One region of the Lysinibacillus sp. FSL W7-1291 genome, then DNA from elsewhere that is predicted to be linked to it. Evidence: a T-box and tRNA genes for the amino acid it is inferred to sense, from the RefSeq annotation. Region 1 holds a T-box; the other regions hold tRNA genes.
What was found. A T-box is a leader RNA that pairs with one kind of tRNA and senses whether it is charged. The one in region 1 lies ahead of ileS (isoleucine--tRNA ligase), so its partner is inferred to be a tRNA-Ile.

Region 1 (6,585 bases):
CGGAAAGAGCAACGGTGGTTCAAAAAAATAGAGGGTGATAAAGGTTTATTTAACGGGTGTTCAAATATCCTTGTATAATGAGACTGCCCCAGTGGAAAAAAGAGCTTTTCAAGTAAATGTAAAAAAATTATACTCAATGATGCAAAGACGTCATAACTTGGAAATACTATGTTCATCCAGCCCACCAAGCATATAGAACTAGTGAAAGAGGAGACAACGAGATGGAACACTTAATTCAGCATTTTCGAAAAGATGAACAACCGTTTATTGAACAAGTAATAAGTTGGCAGCGTGAGGTAGAGGATCGCTATGCACCTAAGCTAACAGATTTTCTTGATCCCAGACAGCGTTTTATCGTGACATCTATTATCGGACAGGACGACACATTGAAAACGGCATGTGCAGGGTTATTTGACGGGGCAGAGAGACAGCGTATGCTTATTTATCCTGCTTACTATGAAGTTATGGAGGAAGACTTTCAGCTGACAGTATTTACAATTCACTATCCTATGAAATTTGTCCAGCTCCGGCATCCAGATGTGTTAGGGGCCTTGTTATCATTAGGCTTGAATCGTGGTAAATTTGGTGATATACGTGTCAATGAGCAGCAGGTGCAATTTGTAGTAGCACAAGAGGTAGCAGATTATGTTCGTTTGCATTTAACGGGTATTGGTAAAGTCAAGGTACATGTTGAATCTTTAAAGCAAGACGAGCCACTTCTCTTCAATGAGGATGAGTGGTTTGAGGAATCTCATACTGTTTCATCCATGCGTTTAGATGTGATTATCGCTACCATTTTAAATGTGTCACGTCAAAAGGCACAAGCTTTGATTACTGGGAATAAAGTACGTGTCAATTGGACAGAGCGAGATACAGTTGCCTTTGAATTACAAGAAGGGGATATTTTATCGATACGAGGGAGCGGTCGTGTGAAAATTATTATGACAGAAGGCCGTACAAAAAAGGATAAAATCCGTCTGCAAATCGGTCGATTGGCCCAAAAAAGCTGAAAGTGAAGTAAATTTCATTAATTTTTACTGCTAAGTTGTCGGAACAATTGTATAATAGAAATTACGAATGTACATGTAAAGGAGAGAAGGATTGTATGCCATTATCACCTATTGATATACATAATAAGGAGTTTACAAAAGCTTTCAGAGGTTATGCTGAAGATGAAGTAAATGAATTTTTAGACCAAATCATTAAAGACTACGAAATTTTGTTACGTGAAAAAAAAGAGGTTGATAAGCAATTAGAGATGGCCTTAGAACAGGCGAGGCATTTTAGCTCCTTAGAAGAAACTTTGCAGAAGTCCATTGTTGTTGCACAAGAAGCGGCTGATGAAGTGCGAAGAAATTCACAAAAAGAGGCTAAACTCATTGTAAAAGAGGCTGAGAAAAATGCTGATCGAATTGTCAATGATGCTTTAACAAAAGCTCGTAAGGTGACGATTGAAATTGATGAGCTTAAAAAACAATCTAAAGTATTCCGTAATCGTTTCAAGATGCTTGTTGAGGCACAGCTTGATTTGCTTAATGCTGATGACTGGGATCATTTGCTTCAATATGATATTGATTTAACAGAAATTCAAGCATCTGTTGAGGAAGCACAAGAATCTGAAGAGATGTAACTTTTCTTTTTAATGGTTGCACTCGACAAATGAAACTTGACGCCATTGTTTGAATTTCATATACTTTGTAATAGTAATTATTTTGAAAAGATATGCATACAGGCAGAGACGAAGACAGTATTTGTTAGGCGTAGTTAAGCGATTTGGGGACAGTGAGAGCCCAAACATGCAACTAACATTGAACATCACTTCTGAGCTAAATAGCTGAAAAAAGTAGGTTATTTCGTGATGCACGACGTTAACGTGCTTGAAAGAGGTAGTGCAATATTTTTGTGCTACAAGTAGGGTGGTACCGCGAGTAGAAGCTTCTCGTCCCTTAGTGGGATTGAGGGCTTTTTTTATTTGTTCACGAATTGTTTGAGTTGCGTTTGCCAATAACTGTCCTAGAAGTAATTGTCTATATGCTTGGGTAAAATAAAGGAGGAATTTTAATGGTTGAATACAAAGATACGTTATTAATGCCAAAAACAGATTTCCCAATGCGTGGGAATCTACCGGCGAATGAGCCAAAAACGCAAGAAAAATGGAATGACATGGATATTAACAAATTACAGATGGAACGTACTGCCGATCGTCCAGAATATGTTCTACATGATGGTCCTCCCTATGCAAATGGTGATATCCACATCGGCCATGCCTTAAATAAAGTATTGAAGGATATGATTACACGTCATCGTTCAATGACTGGCTACCATGTGAATTATATTCCAGGCTGGGATACGCACGGTCTACCAATTGAACAAGCACTGACAAACAAAGGTGTAAAGCGTAAAGAAATGTCAGTAGCAGCATTCCGCCAACTTTGTGAAGAGTATGCATATGAGCAAATTGATAATCAACGTGCCCAATTCCGTCGTCTAGGCATTCGTGGTGATTGGGAAAACCCTTATATTACATTAAAGCCTGAATTTGAAGCACGTCAAATTGAAGTGTTCGGTAAAATGGCTGAAAAGGGTTACATTTATAAAGGCTTAAAACCAGTTTATTGGTCACCATCTTCTGAGTCTGCTTTAGCAGAAGCTGAAATTGAATATAAGGACATCAAATCACCATCAATCTATGTTAGCTTTGCTATTAAAGATGCGAAAGGCATTGTACCAGCAGATGCTAAATTTATTATTTGGACAACAACACCTTGGACATTACCAGCAAACTTAGGCATTTCTTTAAATCCTGAATTTATGTATGTTGTAGTTGCTGTAGCTAATAAAAAATTCATCATTGCCAAAGAATTATTAACATCAGTAGCGAATGCCCTTGGATGGGAAGACTATGAGGTTGTTCAAGAAGTAAAAGGGGAAGCACTTGATCGTCTTGTAGCGCAGCATCCATTTTATGATCGTGAATCTCTTATTATGGTAGGAGAACACGTAACTGCTGAAGCGGGTACAGGTTGTGTTCATACAGCTCCTGGACACGGGGAAGACGATTATCATATTGGTAAACAATATGGTTTAGGCATTCTTAGCCCTCTTGATAATAGCGGCTGTTATACAGATGAAGCACCTGGTTTTGAAGGCGTGTTTTATAATGATGCCAACAAACTTGTAACAGAAAAACTAAAAGAAGTAGATGCATTAGAAAAACTTGACTTCTTTACGCACTCTTATCCACATGACTGGCGTACGAAAAAACCTGTTATTTATCGTGCGACACCACAATGGTTTGCCTCTGTTGAAGCATTCCGTGGTGAGTTGTTAGAAGCTGTAAAAGCTACAGCATTTACACCAGCTTGGGGAGAAACTCGTCTTTATAATATGATTCGTGATCGTGGAGATTGGGTTATTTCACGTCAACGTGCTTGGGGTGTGCCGATTCCAATTTTCTACGCGGAAAACGGAGAGCCAATTATTACACCTGAAACAATTAGCCATATCTCAGCATTATTCCGTGAGCATGGATCCAATATTTGGTTCCAAAAAACAGCAAAAGAATTATTACCAGAGGGCTTTACACATCCAGGTAGCCCGAACGGCGAATTCACAAAAGAAAATGATATTATGGACGTCTGGTTCGATTCAGGTTCATCCCACCAAGGTGTACTTGTAGAGCGCGGCATGAAATATCCAGCTGATTTATACTTAGAAGGCTCTGACCAGCATCGTGGTTGGTTTAACTCATCTCTTATTACATCTGTTGCTATTAATGGCTATGCACCATATAAAGGACTATTAACACATGGTTTTGTTCTTGATGGTGAAGGACGTAAAATGAGTAAATCATTAGGAAATGTGATCATTCCACAAAAAGTAATGGATCAGTATGGAGCAGATATTCTTCGTCTATGGGTTGCTTCTGTTGACTATACAGCGGATGTACGAATTTCGATGGATATGTTAAAGCAAGTATCAGAGGTGTACCGTAAAATTCGTAATACATTTCGTTTCTTACATGGCAATATCGCTGATTTCGATCCAAAGAAAGATCGTGTTGCCTATGCAGAGCTTCGTGAGATGGATCAATATGTCTATATGCGTTTACAGGATGTCTTACAAACTGTTCGTGCAGCATATGATCGTTATGATTTCGCTGCTGTTTATCACATCGTCAATAATTTTGTCGCAGTCGAGTTATCTTCATTCTATTTAGATATTGCAAAAGATGTTGTCTATATCGAAGGTCACGACAATAAAGATCGTCGAGCGATGCAAACAGTTATTTACGATACATTAATGACATTGGTTAAAATCATGACACCAATCATCCCTCATACAACAGATGAAATGTGGTCTTATCTACATGCCCAAGGTATTGTAGAGGAAGTTTCTGTTCAATTAACGGACTTCCCAGAGGTAGATGTTCAAGAGAATTTTGAAAGCCTACGTACAAAATGGGAAAATATTATTGATGTACGTGACGATATCTTAAAAGCATTAGAGGAAGCTCGTAATGCTAAAACAATAGGTAAATCACTAGAAGCAAAAGTAACAGTATATGCCAAAGAGGATGTTGTAGCCTTATTGAATGATGTGAACATTGACTTTGCACAGCTTTCAATCGTTTCTGCTTTTGAAGTAGCTACTATTGATGAGGCGCCTGCTGAAGCTTTAGCACTTGAGCATGTATCCATTGTAGTTGAGAAGGCAACAGGGGAGAAATGTGAGCGTTGCTGGTCAATTTCTGAAACAATTGGTGCAAATGAGGCACATCCTACAGTTTGTGCGCGCTGTGCAGAAGTTGTAGAAAAATATTACGTTTAACGGAAATGAATAATAAGAATCTGCATTTCTATTGTAGATCATACGCAAGTCTCCTTGATGGGGGCTTGCTTTTTTTCATGGAGGTTTTGCAGATTCTTGTTAGATTATTTAAATAAAATTTCTGTCGTATTGCGATAGTCCGTTGGAGAGATTCCTACATATTTTTTAAAGGTTAAACTATAGTAATTAGGTGTATTAAAGCCACAGGTGGAGGAGATCTTTTCTACGGTATAGTCGTACTTCCGTAGAAAGGGTAAGCTCTTGATGAGGCGTGTAAAGGCGACATAGTCAACGAAATTACGACCAGTCTCTTTTTTAAATAGCCTGCTAAAATGTGTGGGACTAAAGCTTATATATTTTGCAACATCACGAACGGTCAATTGCTCATCATAATGTTCTTCAATATAATGAATGGCCTTTTGAAGCTGCACATGCTTTGTTAAATCTTCATAATATCTGATATGAATATTATCTATAGGTGGTTTTCTACGTGCTTTTCGTGCTTGACTATAGGACTCCTTTACGTGCATTGCGTCCTGAAACACTCCTCCAACCCCCATGAAAAGATGGATACAATAGTCCTTTTTAAGTGTCTCGATGACCTCCAATAGACATGATTCGCCTACTGTCCAATGTTTAAAAGAGTTATACTCAGTCGGAATTCTCATGAGAAGTAATAAGTAGCGTTCGAAATGTAAAAAAGATAAGGGTGCTTTATTGGCAAAATGCTGACGAAAAACATTTGTAATGTTACTGCTTGCGTCATGAGGAATAGCATCACTATCGATATAGCCCTGAATTAAGAACACAATATTAGGAATACAATTTGTTGATAAAAATGATGCAGATTGAATGATTTCTTGTTCATTATCAATTTCGCCACGTATAAGACGTTTCAAAAATGCTTCTCTGAACGGAGAGGTATGATGCTGGGACACTTGTTGTGATAGCTCAAGCATTGTGAGTGTACTTGCTTTCTTGTCCTGATAGGATGTGTACAGTTTTTTTACGATTCGTAAAAATTTTGATTTCTGTAATGGTTTTATGAGAAGTGCAGGTAAAACTAATTCAATTGCTATACCAGTCGAGTAGGTGAGGTGTTCTGTAACAATTGGGACAATTATACTATTAGGATAATTTCTTTTTAATCGATTAATCTTCACCCAATCAAATAACCGATTGACCTCATAGACAATAATGACCTCATCTTCTCGCTTAGGCACTTTACACTCCTCCAAAGCATTTGGTAAAACCTCTTTTAACCATTCACTCATTTGCTGTTTATCAAATGAGCTTTCCATATACCATACCACCTTTAAAATGCTACCAGCCTCCTACGAATGAAAAGATAAAAATATTTTAACTTAAAATAGCAATTATTTGTACTAATACAGCAAAATTTTATATCTATATTGTGGTTGAAATAGAATAAAATAATTGTAGTGCATAATAATTTGAAATTTCAGATAATTATTCGCTGATATGACAAAGGGGGAGTTAGCTTATGGCGGAAGTAGGCAGTCATGATTATGACTACGTGGAGGCAGGAACAATTGATGTGAAAGATCTACCGCCTCTAGATGCAACAACAAATAAAATTATGAAGGATGAATTTACAACAGGTTTAGGCTTAACGGTATTTTACTTTATTTTGATTTTTAGTATTCCTGTTATGAATTGGTTTGCTCCAGCATTTGCATTCAAGAAAATATGGGGCGGTATGACAGTCACATGGTTTGTGACAACGATTGTCAT
Region 2 (6,585 bases), 2.0 Mb from region 1:
ATTCAATTTGCAGATGCAACTGGTGATTCCCTACAGTTAGCTCAATTATCTGCCGCAAACAAGGAAGCTGAGCATATCGTATTTTGCGGTGTGCATTTTATGGCTGAAACTGCTGATATGCTGACAACGAAGCAGCAACATGTCTATTTACCAGATATGCGTGCAGGTTGTTCAATGGCTGATATGGCTGATATTTATCAAACAGAACAAGCATGGCCGATTCTTCAGCAACTCTTTGGTGATACAATTATCCCGCTAACTTATGTCAATTCAACTGCTGCCATTAAAGCCTTTACGGGAAGACATGGTGGTGCCTGTGTCACTTCATCGAATGCTAAGGAGCTTGTTCAATGGGCATTTACACAAAAACAGCGTATTTTCTTTTTACCTGACCAACATTTAGGAAGAAATACTGCCTATGATTTAGGTATTCCACTTAAAAATATGGCTGTTTGGAATCCCCATAAGAATATACTTGAAACAAATGAGCCGCTTGAGAACATTCAGGTTATTCTATGGAAAGGTCATTGCTCTGTACATGAAGGATTTACGGTTCACCATACGGAGGTCGTTCGCAAAGAACATCCAACTATGCAAATTATTGTTCACCCTGAATGCAGTCGTGAAGTTGTAGCAGCTGCTGATGATGCAGGTTCCACAAAATACATCATTGAGACAATCAATCGTGCACCAAGCGGATCGGCATGGGCTATTGGAACAGAAATGAATCTTGTCAATCGCATAATGAAGCAGCATCCAGATAAACATATTATCTCTTTAAATGAAAATTTTTGTCCTTGCTTAACAATGAATCGCATTGACCTTCCCCATCTGTTGTGGAGCTTAGAAAGTATTGAGCAGGGGCAACCACATAACCGTATCCAAGTAGATGAATATACTACAGCTGAAGCACTTAGCTCTCTCGAAAGAATGCTAGCACGAGGATAATTAGGTTGCTTTAAAAGCAGAGATGGTGTAAAAAAACGTCTCTGCTTTTTATGTTCATATAACATCTATTTTGAATAGCTTAAACAACTGCCATTTTCAAATGCATCATCATCGATCCAATCAAAGAATATCCATCTATTGCTAAAATTGACATGGCTTTATGCTCTATGCTACTGTCGATTTGGAGGTGAAAATAAATGGCTTTTCAATCGAAAAATATTTTTATCAATTTACCAGTGAAAGATCTAAACAAATCCATCAACTTCTTTAAGGAACTAGGCTTTGAGTTCAATCAACAATTTAGCGATGAGACTACAGCCTCAATGATTATTAGTGAAAATATCTTCGCATTAATGATGGTGGAAGAACGATTCAAAGGGTTTAGTAAGAAGGAAATTACAAATACTGCTACGTCTGCAGAAGCAATTTTATGTCTATCTGCTGAAAATCGAGAGCAAGTAGATCAATTAGTAAATAAGGCACTGGTCTCGGTGGTAAATCTTATAGTGAACCCCAAGATCATGGGTTTATGTATGGCTGGGGATTTCAGGATGTAGATGGGCATATCTGGGAAGTAGTTTATATGGATGAAAATGCATTGAATCAAGAGTAATATTTATATCTATGAATATGAAAAAACAGTAGATGCGTGTGCATCTACTGTTTTTTAGTATGACCCGTACGGGATTCGAACCCGTGTTACCGCCGTGAAAGGGCGGTGTCTTAACCACTTGACCAACGGGCCAATGGCGGAGAAGGAGGGATTTGAACCCTCGCGCATAGGTTACCCGACCTACACCCTTAGCAGGGGCGCCTCTTCAGCCTCTTGAGTACTTCCCCACATAAAAATGGCTCCGAAGGCAGGACTCGAACCTGCGACAACCTGATTAACAGTCAGGTGCTACTACCAACTGAGCTACTTCGGAATAATGATGGGCCTAAATGGACTCGAACCATCGACCTCACGCTTATCAGGCGTGCGCTCTAACCAGCTGAGCTATAGGCCCTTGGAGCGGGTGATGGGAATCGAACCCACGACATCAGCTTGGAAGGCTGAGGTTTTACCATTAAACTACACCCGCATAAATGGTGGGTCAGGACGGAATCGAACCGCCGACACTTAGAGCTTCAATCTAATGCTCTACCAACTGAGCTACTGACCCATTTCGTCCATGCTAAGCTTATTTTCTTTTGCTTTTCATATCTTCTTATGAAAATAATGGCGGTCCCGACCGGGGATCGAACCGGCGATCTCCTGCGTGACAGGCAGGCATGTTAACCGCTACACCACGGGACCATTTGGTTGCGGGGGCCGGATTTGAACCAACGACCTTCGGGTTATGAGCCCGACGAGCTACCACTGCTCCACCCCGCGATAATTTTATACGGTTTCGAGTTTTTAAAGCACCATTTATAAAGATTTAAAACTGGAGGAGGTAGAGGGATTCGAACCCCCGCGCGGTGTTACCCGCCTGTCGGTTTTCAAGACCGATCCCTTCAGCCAGACTTGGGTATACCTCCGTTGCAATATATAAATGGTGGACCTTGCAGGACTCGAACCTGCGATAACGGACGGTTATGAGCCGTCTGCTCTAACCAACTGAGCTAAAGGTCCTTTAAGATGGCGGCAGAGGGGATCGAACCCCCGACCTTACGGGTATGAACCGTACGCTCTAGCCAGCTGAGCTACGCCGCCAGGATCTTTATACTGGTTAATTTATTATGGTGGAGCCTAGCGGGATCGAACCGCTGACCTCCTGCGTGCAAGGCAGGCGCTCTCCCAGCTGAGCTAAGGCCCCATAATTTCTTTGGAAATGGTCGGGAAGACAGGATTCGAACCTGCGACCCCTTGGTCCCAAACCAAGTGCTCTACCAAGCTGAGCTACTTCCCGTTCTTTTTGGCGCGCCCGACAGGAGTCGAACCCATAACCTTCTGATCCGTAGTCAGACGCTCTATCCAATTGAGCTACGGGCGCATTAAAAATGGTGCCGAGGACCGGAATCGAACCTAAGTACGGTAGTCACCTACCGCAGGATTTTAAGTCCTGTGCGTCTGCCAGTTCCGCCACCCTTAAGCACATTTGGAGCGGAAGACGAGGTTCGAACTCGCGACCCCCACCTTGGCAAGGTGGTGTTCTACCACTGAACTACTTCCGCATGTGCATAAGTTTTTTTATCTGGCAATGAAATAATGGTGCGGGTGAAGGGAGTCGAACCCCCACGCCTTACGGCGCTAGATCCTAAGTCTAGTGCGTCTGCCAATTCCGCCACACCCGCTTATTATTATTTAAAAATGGTGAGCCATGAAGGACTCGAACCTTCGACCCTCTGATTAAAAGTCAGATGCTCTACCAACTGAGCTAATGGCTCTAAAAAAATGGTGCGGGGCTATAGGAATCGAACCCACGACCTACTGATTACAAGTCAGTTGCTCTACCTGCTGAGCTAAATACTGGCATATGGTGGAGGATGACGGGCTCGAACCGCCGACCCTCTGCTTGTAAGGCAGATGCTCTCCCAGCTGAGCTAATCCTCCTGGGTATTATGCCTAGCGACGTCCTACTCTCACAGGGGGAAGCCCCCAACTACCATCGGCGCTAAAGAGCTTAACTTCCGTGTTCGGTATGGGAACGGGTGTGACCTCTTTGCCATCATCACTAGACTATGGTCGACCTTCAATACACGGCGTATTACTGCGTCAGCTGCTCTCGTTCAATCAGTCACGTACAGAAGTACGCTCCTTCAATCACTCGTTTGCTTCCTTGTTCTACTTGTGTCTTGAAGCTCTTTTTTTATTGAAAGTTTTGTTCTTTCAAAACTGGATAAACGGTTCATTGAATGGTTCAAACATTTTGGTTAAGTCCTCGATCGATTAGTATTCGTCAGCTCCATGTGTCACCACACTTCCACCTCGAACCTATCTACCTCATCGTCTTTGAGGGATCTTACTTACTTGCGTAATGGGAAATCTCATCTTGAGGGGGCTTCATGCTTAGATGCTTTCAGCACTTATCCCGTCCACACATAGCTACCCAGCGATGCCTTTGGCAAGACAACTGGTACACCAGCGGTGTGTCCATCGGTCCTCTCGTACTAAGGACAGCTCCTCTCAAATTTCCTACGCCCACGACGGATAGGGACCGAACTGTCTCACGACGTTCTGAACCCAGCTCGCGTACCGCTTTAATGGGCGAACAGCCCAACCCTTGGGACCGACTACAGCCCCAGGATGCGATGAGCCGACATCGAGGTGCCAAACCTCCCCGTCGATGTGGACTCTTGGGGGAGATAAGCCTGTTATCCCCGGGGTAGCTTTTATCCGTTGAGCGATGGCCCTTCCATGCGGAACCACCGGATCACTAAGCCCGTCTTTCGACCCTGCTCGACTTGTAGGTCTCGCAGTCAAGCTCCCTTGTGCCTTTACACTCTACGAATGATTTCCAACCATTCTGAGGGAACCTTTGGGCGCCTCCGTTACCTTTTAGGAGGCGACCGCCCCAGTCAAACTGTCCGCCTGACACTGTCTCCTGCCCCGCTAAGGGGCATGGGTTAGAATTTCAATACAACCAGGGTAGTATCCCACCGACGCCTCCTTCGAAGCTGGCGCTCCGAGATCTCTGGCTCCTACCTATCCTGTACAAGTTGTACCAAAATTCAATATCAGGCTACAGTAAAGCTCCACGGGGTCTTTCCGTCCTGTCGCGGGTAACCTGCATCTTCACAGGTACTATAATTTCACCGAGTCTCTCGTTGAGACAGTGCCCAGATCGTTACGCCTTTCGTGCGGGTCGGAACTTACCCGACAAGGAATTTCGCTACCTTAGGACCGTTATAGTTACGGCCGCCGTTTACTGGGGCTTCAATTCGCAGCTTCGCTTGCGCTAACCACTCCTCTTAACCTTCCAGCACCGGGCAGGCGTCAGCCCCTATACGTCACCTTACGGTTTTGCAGAGACCTGTGTTTTTGCTAAACAGTCGCCTGGGCCTATTCACTGCGGCTCTCATGCGCTTGCACGCTCAAGAGCACCCCTTCTCCCGAAGTTACGGGGTCATTTTGCCGAGTTCCTTAACGAGAGTTCTCTCGCACACCTTAGGATTCTCTCCTCGACTACCTGTGTCGGTTTGCGGTACGGGCACCTCTCACCTCGATAGAGGCTTTTCTTGGCAGTGTGAAATCAGGAACTTCGTCCATACGGACTCGCCATCACAGCTCAACGTTACAGTGTGCGGATTTGCCTACACACACGCCTTACTGCTTGGACGCGCATAACCAACAGCGCGCTTACCCTATCCTACTGCGTCCCCCCATTTCTCAAACGGTGAGGAGGTGGTACAGGAATATCAACCTGTTGTCCATCGCCTACGCCTATCGGCCTCGGCTTAGGTCCCGACTAACCCTGAGCGGACGAGCCTTCCTCAGGAAACCTTAGTCATACGGTGGACGGGATTCTCACCCGTCTTTCGCTACTCATCAGCATTCTCACTTCTAAGCGCTCCACCAGTCCTTTGGTCTGACTTCAACGCACTTAGAACGCTCTCCTACCACTGACATCGTAGATGTCAATCCACAGCTTCGGTGAATCGTTTAGCCCCGATACATTTTCGGCGCAGCGTCACTCGACCAGTGAGCTATTACGCACTCTTTAAATGATGGCTGCTTCTAAGCCAACATCCTGGTTGTCTGTGCAACGCCACATCCTTTTCCACTTAACGATTACTTTGGGACCTTAGCTGGTGGTCTGGGCTGTTTCCCTTTTGACTACGGATCTTATCACTCGCAGTCTGACTCCCGTGTATAAATATCTGGCATTCGGAGTTTGTCTGAATTCGGTAAACCGGGATGGCCCCCTAGTCCAAACAGTGCTCTACCTCCAGTATTCTCATCACGAGGCTAGCCCTAAAGCTATTTCGGAGAGAACCAGCTATCTCCAAGTTCGATTGGAATTTCTCCGCTACCCACACCTCATCCCCGCACTTTTCAACGTGCGTGGGTTCGGGCCTCCAGTAAGTGTTACCTTACCTTCACCCTGGACATGGGTAGATCACCTGGTTTCGGGTCTACGACCACGTACTATTTCGCCCTATTCAGACTCGCTTTCGCTGCGGCTCCGCCTTCTAAAGCTTAACCTCGCACGTAATCGTAACTCGCCGGTTCATTCTACAAAAGGCACGCTATCACCCATTAACGGGCTCTAACTACTTGTAGGCACACGGTTTCAGGATCTCTTTCACTCCCCTTGGGGTGCTTTTCACCTTTCCCTCACGGTACTGGTTCACTATCGGTCACTAGGTAGTATTTAGCCTTGGGAGATGGTCCTCCCAGATTCCGACGGAATTTCACGTGTTCCGCCGTACTCAGGATCCACTCAGGAGAGAACGAACTTTCGACTACAGGGCTTTTACCTGCTCTGGCGGACCTTTCCAAGTCGCTTCATCTAACTCGCTCTTTTGTAACTCCGTATTGAGTGTCCTACAACCCCAAGAGGCAAGCCTCTTGGTTTGGGCTCTTCCCGTTTCGCTCGCCGCTACTCAGGGAATCGATTTTTCTTTCTCTTCCTCCAGGTACTTAGATGTTTCAGTTCCCTGGGTCTGCCTTCAAGACGCTATGTATTCACGTCAAGATACTACGCCATTAAA
Region 3 (6,585 bases), 700 kb from region 1:
ATTAAAATTAAAATTTCCATACCATGTTGGTTTATTAATGGCATTTTTCACTATGTCGATGAACTTAACGGCTGGGCTTGGCGCAGGTATTAGCTATCCTATAGCCAATTCATCATTTGGCTGGCAAGGAGCGCTGTCCATTGCACTTGTACTAGTGGTCGTAACGATTTTAATTTGGATACCTCAATTGAAATCAAATAAACCTGAGCCAGCCACTACCTCTAAAATGACGAGTACACCCTTATGGAAGTCACCTGTTACTTGGGCTGTCACAGGTGCAATGGGATTACAGTCTTTATTATTTTATACGACTGCTGCTTGGATTCCCGAAATCTACATCGCCCAGGGATTGGCTCCTGACAAAGCTGGTTGGATGTTTTCTATCATGCAATTTTCACAAGTACCAATGGCATTGGCTGTGCCTATCATTGCAAGTAAAATGGCTTCTCAAAGACCTCTTGTAGTGATGTTTACATTCTTCTATTTAATAGGCTTTACTGGAGTTGTCATGGAGTGGACAAGTCTTGGGGTACTGTGGATGATTCTTTTAGGTTTAGCAGGAGGTTCTTCATTTGCCTTAGCGATGATGTTCTTTACACTTCGTACACGCACGGCATTTGAAGCAGCAGATTTATCAGGCTTTGCACAATCATTAGGTTATTTATTTGCCGCCATTGGCCCTATTCTTTTTGGCTACTTACATGATTTATTTGGTGGCTGGAATATTGCTGGTTGGCTCTTTGTAGCTGTGGCGACCATTCTTTTCTTTTGCTCAATGAGAGCTTCTAAAGACGAATATGTCCATTAAAATAAAGCAGATGGGATAACTGCTCATATTTCCCATCTGCTTTACTTCTATATAGGTATAGACGTTTTATTTGTCCAATTGCTGTAGTAAGGTTAGCAGTTCAGTAAGACGGTCCGCTGTTTCTTTGTTGTGAGCTATAACTGCTGCAAAAATAGGAACAGCCTCTTGTAAGAGTATATAACTAAAATAATAATAGCTTACAAAAGCTTTCTGCTCATAACCCTTTGGCGTTTCCTCCTCCCATTCCAGCTCATCATTCTCTTCGTGATCCATCCATAAATATTTGACATCTAACAGCTCCTGCATAGTTTGAACTGAATAGGATGGGTCTAGATAATCTTCAGAAATTGCATGTGCCACAGCTAAATAAAGCTCTACTTCTTGTACAGAGACATCCCCCGTATTTTTGCTAGCAAGCTTTTTTAGAAGGACAAGCAAAGCCCATGGTGTGACCTGCCATAGTGTACCTTGATGCTCCACTAACTCAGCTAGCTCTATATATTGCTCCTGTTCAATCAGCTGAGGGATAGCCGTTCCTCTTCCATAAGGTGTCGTCAATTGTAACCACGGGATACTCGGAATTTGCTCATTCAACATAGCGTTTCGTCCTCTCCACAATCAGTTAATAGCATGGTTTTTGATAAAAATAATTGGGTGTATGATAAATATTGACATACGGCTTATGGAAAATATGAGTCGTTGCGGGCGAAAGTGGTGGGATTAGCCATGTCCAGTTGCCTGTAACGTCTCGTCCTGCTGATTCCTCTGCTTCTTCAAACAATTTAAACTGCTGAGCAGCTGTATGATGATCGACAATGCTCACGCCTTGTTCTTTGAAAGAATGAAGGACAGCAATATTAAGCTCCACTAATGCACGATCACGCCAAAGTGAAGCTTGCTTGGTTGTATCAAGATTAAAAACCCCCGCAATAGCTGGTAGCATATTATAACGGTCATGATCTGCTAAATTACGTGCACCGATTTCTGTCCCCATATACCAGCCATTAAAGGGTGCGGCTTGAAAATCAATGCCTGCCATTTGAAAACGCATACTTGAAATAATGGGTACAGCATACCATTTCATTCCTAATTTCTCTACATCCACTGACTCTGGATGACGAATTGGCACCTCTAAAATATATTCTACAGGAATTGTAAACAGCTGCGGAGCTCGCTCATCTACTTGTATAACAAGAGGTAACACATCGAATGGTGTCCTCTCACTTTTCCAACCTAACGATTCACATACTTTAGTAAAAACAATAGAATGTGCATCACCAATAACGCCAGCTTCCGTTTCATAGCCTGCATAACGAATTAGCTGATGATTCCATATACGCACTCTGTTCGAAGCAAATACTGTTATTGTTGGACGGATTTTTCCACTATTTGTTGCATAATCGATATGCTCCAGTAGTTTTTGAAAAATATCCTGTTCATCTAAAACGGCACGTGCATCTACTACATGCAATGATTGCCAAAACAGACGACCAATACATTTGTTACTATTACGCCACGCCACCCGTGCACCAAAAGCTAGCTCCTCTGTTGTTGGGTCGTACTCACCTGCATTCTTAATCTGTTGTAATCTATTCGCTAACCAACGCTCTGATTCATCTTGTTCTGTCTGATATAAACTTAAAAATTGCTGGATCTCCTGTATATTCATTTCGATTCCTCCACTTATCCTCATATTAGAGGAACAAAACGACAAGCACCACGAAAATAGCTATAAAAAAACATACATATTGCATATATGAAATAGTTTGTTCAAATTTATAATGAATCGAATCATGATTAGAAGATATTGTGAATGAAGAAGGAAAAGAGGTGGGCGACATCTTATAGAAAGGAGAAACAAAATATTAGTCATGTAAAAAAGCTACTGAACCATTGATAGCGGATTCGTAGCTTTCACTCTTTACTAATGTATCATTTATTGATAAAAGAAAAAGCATGTAACACAATATTTGTGCTACATGCTTGATGACCCGTACGGGATTCGAACCCGTGTTACCGCCGTGAAAGGGCGGTGTCTTAACCACTTGACCAACGGGCCGTGGCTCCGAAGGCAGGACTCGAACCTGCGACAACCTGATTAACAGTCAGGTGCTACTACCAACTGAGCTACTTCGGAATAATGATGGGCCTAAATGGACTCGAACCATCGACCTCACGCTTATCAGGCGTGCGCTCTAACCAGCTGAGCTATAGGCCCATTTTGGAGCGGGTGATGAGAATCGAACTCACGACATCAGCTTGGAAGGCTGAGGTTTTACCATTAAACTACACCCGCAAATAATGGTGGGTCAGGACGGAATCGAACCGCCGACACTTAGAGCTTCAATCTAATGCTCTACCAACTGAGCTACTGACCCAAAATGGAGGAGGTAGAGGGATTCGAACCCCCGCGCGGTGTTACCCGCCTGTCGGTTTTCAAGACCGATCCCTTCAGCCAGACTTGGGTATACCTCCAAAAATATTGAACTGGTGGAGCCTAGCGGGATCGAACCGCTGACCTCCTGCGTGCAAGGCAGGCGCTCTCCCAGCTGAGCTAAGGCCCCATTTATCATAAAAAATGGTCGGAATGACAGGATTCGAACCTACGACCCCTTGGTCCCAAACCAAGTGCTCTACCAAGCTGAGCTACATTCCGAAAACATAAATTTATTGGCGCGCCCGACAGGAGTCGAACCCATAACCTTCTGATCCGTAGTCAGACGCTCTATCCAATTGAGCTACGGGCGCAATATTCATTAAAAAACGATGAGCCATGAAGGACTCGAACCTTCGACCCTCTGATTAAAAGTCAGATGCTCTACCAACTGAGCTAATGGCTCGTAAAAAAGAAAAATGGCTGGGGTACTAGGATTCGAACCTAGGCATGACGGAATCAAAATCCGTTGCCTTACCGCTTGGCTATACCCCAATTTGAAAATGGGGCGACTGATGGGAATCGAACCCACGAATGTCGGAACCACAATCCGATGCGTTAACCACTTCGCCACAATCGCCACTATATAAATTATAACAGCTGTATATGAACGAGTACCTCAATACCTGGCAGGGGCAGTAGGAATCGAACCCACACCAAAGGTTTTGGAGACCTCTATTCTACCGTTGAACTATGCCCCTAAAATGGTGGAGGGGGACGGATTCGAACCGCCGAACCCTAAGGAGCGGATTTACAGTCCGCCGCGTTTAGCCACTTCGCTACCCCTCCAAGGGAATGGTGCTTACGATAGGAGTCGAACCCACGACCTACTGATTACAAGTCAGTTGCTCTACCAACTGAGCTACACCAAAAAAAAATGGCGGTCCCGACCGATCGAACCGGCGATCTCCTGCGTGACAGGCAGGCATGTTAACCGCTACACCACGGGACCATTTGGTTGCGGGGGCTGGATTTGAACCAACGACCTTCGGGTTATGAGCCCGACGAGCTACCACTGCTCCACCCCGCGATAATACTATACTGTTTTAAAAATAATGGTGGAGGATGACGGGCTCGAACCGCCGACCCTCTGCTTGTAAGGCAGATGCTCTCCCAGCTGAGCTAATCCTCCACGAAAAATAAGCGAAGCGATGTCCTACTCTCACAGGGGGAAGCCCCCAACTACCATCGGCGCTAAAGAGCTTAACTTCCGTGTTCGGTATGGGAACGGGTGTGGCCTCTTTGCCATCATCACTTCACTTATTCAGTTGAAAGAGTTGTTCTTTCAAAACTGGATAAACGGTTCATTGAATGTTTCAAACGTTTTGGTTAAGTCCTCGATCGATTAGTATTCGTCAGCTCCATATGTCACCACACTTCCACCTCGAACCTATCTACCTCATCGTCTTTGAGGGATCTTACTTACTTGCGTAATGGGAAATCTCATCTTGAGGGGGGCTTCATGCTTAGATGCTTTCAGCACTTATCCCGTCCACACATAGCTACCCAGCGATGCCTTTGGCAAGACAACTGGTACACCAGCGGTGTGTCCATCCCATTCCTCTCGTACTAAGGACAGCTCCTCTCAAATTTCCTACGCCCACGACGGATAGGGACCGAACTGTCTCACGACGTTCTGAACCCAGCTCGCGTACCGCTTTAATGGGCGAACAGCCCAACCCTTGGGACCGACTACAGCCCCAGGATGCGATGAGCCGACATCGAGGTGCCAAACCTCCCCGTCGATGTGGACTCTTGGGGGAGATAAGCCTGTTATCCCTGGGTAGCTTTTATCCGTTGAGCGATGGCCCTTCCATGCGGAACCACCGGATCACTAAGCCCGTCTTTCGACCCTGCTCGACTTGTAGGTCTCGCAGTCAAGCTCCCTTGTGCCTTTACACTCTACGAATGATTTCCAACCATTCTGAGGGAACCTTTGGGCGCCTCCGTTACCTTTTAGGAGGCGACCGCCCCAGTCAAACTGTCCGCCTGACACTGTCTCCTGCCCCGCTAAGGGGCATGGGTTAGAATTTCAATACAACCAGGGTAGTATCCCACCGACGCCTCCTTCGAAGCTGGCGCTCCGAGATCTCTGGCTCCTACCTATCCTGTACAAGTTGTACCAAAATTCAATATCAGGCTACAGTAAAGCTCCACGGGGTCTTTCCGTCCTGTCGCGGGTAACCTGCATCTTCACAGGTACTATAATTTCACCGAGTCTCTCGTTGAGACAGTGCCCAGATCGTTACGCCTTTCGTGCGGGTCGGAACTTACCCGACAAGGAATTTCGCTACCTTAGGACCGTTATAGTTACGGCCGCCGTTTACTGGGGCTTCAATTCGCAGCTTCGCTTGCGCTAACCACTCCTCTTAACCTTCCAGCACCGGCAGGCGTCAGCCCCTATACGTCACCTTACGGTTTTGCAGAGACCTGTGTTTTTGCTAAACAGTCGCCTGGGCCTATTCACTGCGGCTCTCATGCGCTTGCACGCTCAAGAGCACCCCTTCTCCCGAAGTTACGGGGTCATTTTGCCGAGTTCCTTAACGAGAGTTCTCTCGCACACCTTAGGATTCTCTCCTCGACTACCTGTGTCGGTTTGCGGTACGGGCACCTCTCACCTCGATAGAGGCTTTTCTTGGCAGTGTGAAATCAGGAACTTCGTCCATACGGACTCGCCATCACAGCTCAACGTTACAGTGTGCGGATTTGCCTACACACACGCCTTACTGCTTGGACGCGCATAACCAACAGCGCGCTTACCCTATCCTACTGCGTCCCCCCATTTCTCAAACGGTGAGGAGGTGGTACAGGAATATCAACCTGTTGTCCATCGCCTACGCCTATCGGCCTCGGCTTAGGTCCCGACTAACCCTGAGCGGACGAGCCTTCCTCAGGAAACCTTAGTCATACGGTGGACGGGATTCTCACCCGTCTTTCGCTACTCATACCGCATTCTCACTTCTAAGCGCTCCACCAGTCCTTCCGGCCTGACTTCAACGCACTTAGAACGCTCTCCTACCACTGACATCGTAGATGTCAATCCACAGCTTCGGTGAATCGTTTAGCCCCGATACATTTTCGGCGCAGCGTCACTCGACCAGTGAGCTATTACGCACTCTTTAAATGATGGCTGCTTCTAAGCCAACATCCTGGTTGTCTGTGCAACGCCACATCCTTTTCCACTTAACGATTACTTTGGGACCTTAGCTGGTGGTCTGGGCTGTTTCCCTTTTGACTACGGATCTTATCACTCGCAGTCTGACTCCCGTGTATAAATATCTGGCATTCGGAGTTTGTCTGAATTCGGTAAACCGGATGGCCCCCTAGTCCAAACAGTGCTCTA

Region 2: it encodes a tRNA-Ile, which carries the amino acid that the T-box ahead of ileS (isoleucine--tRNA ligase) is inferred to sense. The anticodon was not compared.
Region 3: it encodes a tRNA-Ile, which carries the amino acid that the T-box ahead of ileS (isoleucine--tRNA ligase) is inferred to sense. The anticodon was not compared.

The regions. Positions count from the first base shown of each region.
Region 1 is NZ_CP151994.1:965,581-972,165, forward strand. It holds gene NST76_RS04490 (RNA-binding protein) at 222-1,010, shown strand; gene NST76_RS04495 (DivIVA domain-containing protein) at 1,106-1,630, shown strand; T-box leader at 1,727-1,950, shown strand; gene ileS (isoleucine--tRNA ligase) at 2,062-4,830, shown strand; gene NST76_RS04505 (AraC family transcriptional regulator) at 4,935-6,131, opposite strand; gene NST76_RS04510 (hypothetical protein) at 6,335-6,585, shown strand, end outside.
Region 2 is NZ_CP151994.1:3,491,922-3,498,506, forward strand. It holds partial or broken gene nadA (quinolinate synthase NadA) at 1-948, shown strand, start outside; partial or broken gene NST76_RS16880 (VOC family protein) at 1,146-1,561, shown strand; tRNA gene NST76_RS16885 (tRNA-Glu) at 1,622-1,693, opposite strand; tRNA gene NST76_RS16890 (tRNA-Ser) at 1,696-1,788, opposite strand; tRNA gene NST76_RS16895 (tRNA-Asn) at 1,798-1,874, opposite strand; tRNA gene NST76_RS16900 (tRNA-Ile) at 1,882-1,955, opposite strand; tRNA gene NST76_RS16905 (tRNA-Gly) at 1,957-2,030, opposite strand; tRNA gene NST76_RS16910 (tRNA-Phe) at 2,036-2,111, opposite strand; tRNA gene NST76_RS16915 (tRNA-Asp) at 2,169-2,245, opposite strand; tRNA gene NST76_RS16920 (tRNA-Met) at 2,249-2,323, opposite strand; tRNA gene NST76_RS16925 (tRNA-Ser) at 2,377-2,469, opposite strand; tRNA gene NST76_RS16930 (tRNA-Ile) at 2,485-2,563, opposite strand; tRNA gene NST76_RS16935 (tRNA-Met) at 2,571-2,644, opposite strand; tRNA gene NST76_RS16940 (tRNA-Ala) at 2,672-2,747, opposite strand; tRNA gene NST76_RS16945 (tRNA-Pro) at 2,764-2,840, opposite strand; tRNA gene NST76_RS16950 (tRNA-Arg) at 2,848-2,924, opposite strand; tRNA gene NST76_RS16955 (tRNA-Leu) at 2,933-3,017, opposite strand; tRNA gene NST76_RS16960 (tRNA-Gly) at 3,031-3,105, opposite strand; tRNA gene NST76_RS16965 (tRNA-Leu) at 3,141-3,225, opposite strand; tRNA gene NST76_RS16970 (tRNA-Lys) at 3,243-3,318, opposite strand; tRNA gene NST76_RS16975 (tRNA-Val) at 3,409-3,484, opposite strand; rRNA gene rrf (5S ribosomal RNA) at 3,495-3,610, opposite strand; rRNA gene NST76_RS16985 (23S ribosomal RNA) at 3,801-6,585, opposite strand, start outside.
Region 3 is NZ_CP151994.1:267,708-274,292, reverse strand. It holds gene NST76_RS01315 (MFS transporter) at 1-808, shown strand, start outside; gene NST76_RS01310 (hypothetical protein) at 875-1,405, opposite strand; gene NST76_RS01305 (nitric oxide synthase oxygenase) at 1,431-2,477, opposite strand; tRNA gene NST76_RS01300 (tRNA-Glu) at 2,796-2,867, opposite strand; tRNA gene NST76_RS01295 (tRNA-Asn) at 2,869-2,945, opposite strand; tRNA gene NST76_RS01290 (tRNA-Ile) at 2,953-3,026, opposite strand; tRNA gene NST76_RS01285 (tRNA-Gly) at 3,031-3,104, opposite strand; tRNA gene NST76_RS01280 (tRNA-Phe) at 3,111-3,186, opposite strand; tRNA gene NST76_RS01275 (tRNA-Ser) at 3,191-3,283, opposite strand; tRNA gene NST76_RS01270 (tRNA-Ala) at 3,297-3,372, opposite strand; tRNA gene NST76_RS01265 (tRNA-Pro) at 3,388-3,464, opposite strand; tRNA gene NST76_RS01260 (tRNA-Arg) at 3,480-3,556, opposite strand; tRNA gene NST76_RS01255 (tRNA-Lys) at 3,576-3,648, opposite strand; tRNA gene NST76_RS01250 (tRNA-Gln) at 3,663-3,737, opposite strand; tRNA gene NST76_RS01245 (tRNA-His) at 3,747-3,822, opposite strand; tRNA gene NST76_RS01240 (tRNA-Trp) at 3,870-3,943, opposite strand; tRNA gene NST76_RS01235 (tRNA-Tyr) at 3,948-4,031, opposite strand; tRNA gene NST76_RS01230 (tRNA-Thr) at 4,039-4,108, opposite strand; tRNA gene NST76_RS01225 (tRNA-Asp) at 4,121-4,194, opposite strand; tRNA gene NST76_RS01220 (tRNA-Met) at 4,198-4,272, opposite strand; tRNA gene NST76_RS01215 (tRNA-Val) at 4,299-4,374, opposite strand; rRNA gene rrf (5S ribosomal RNA) at 4,386-4,501, opposite strand; rRNA gene NST76_RS01205 (23S ribosomal RNA) at 4,568-6,585, opposite strand, start outside.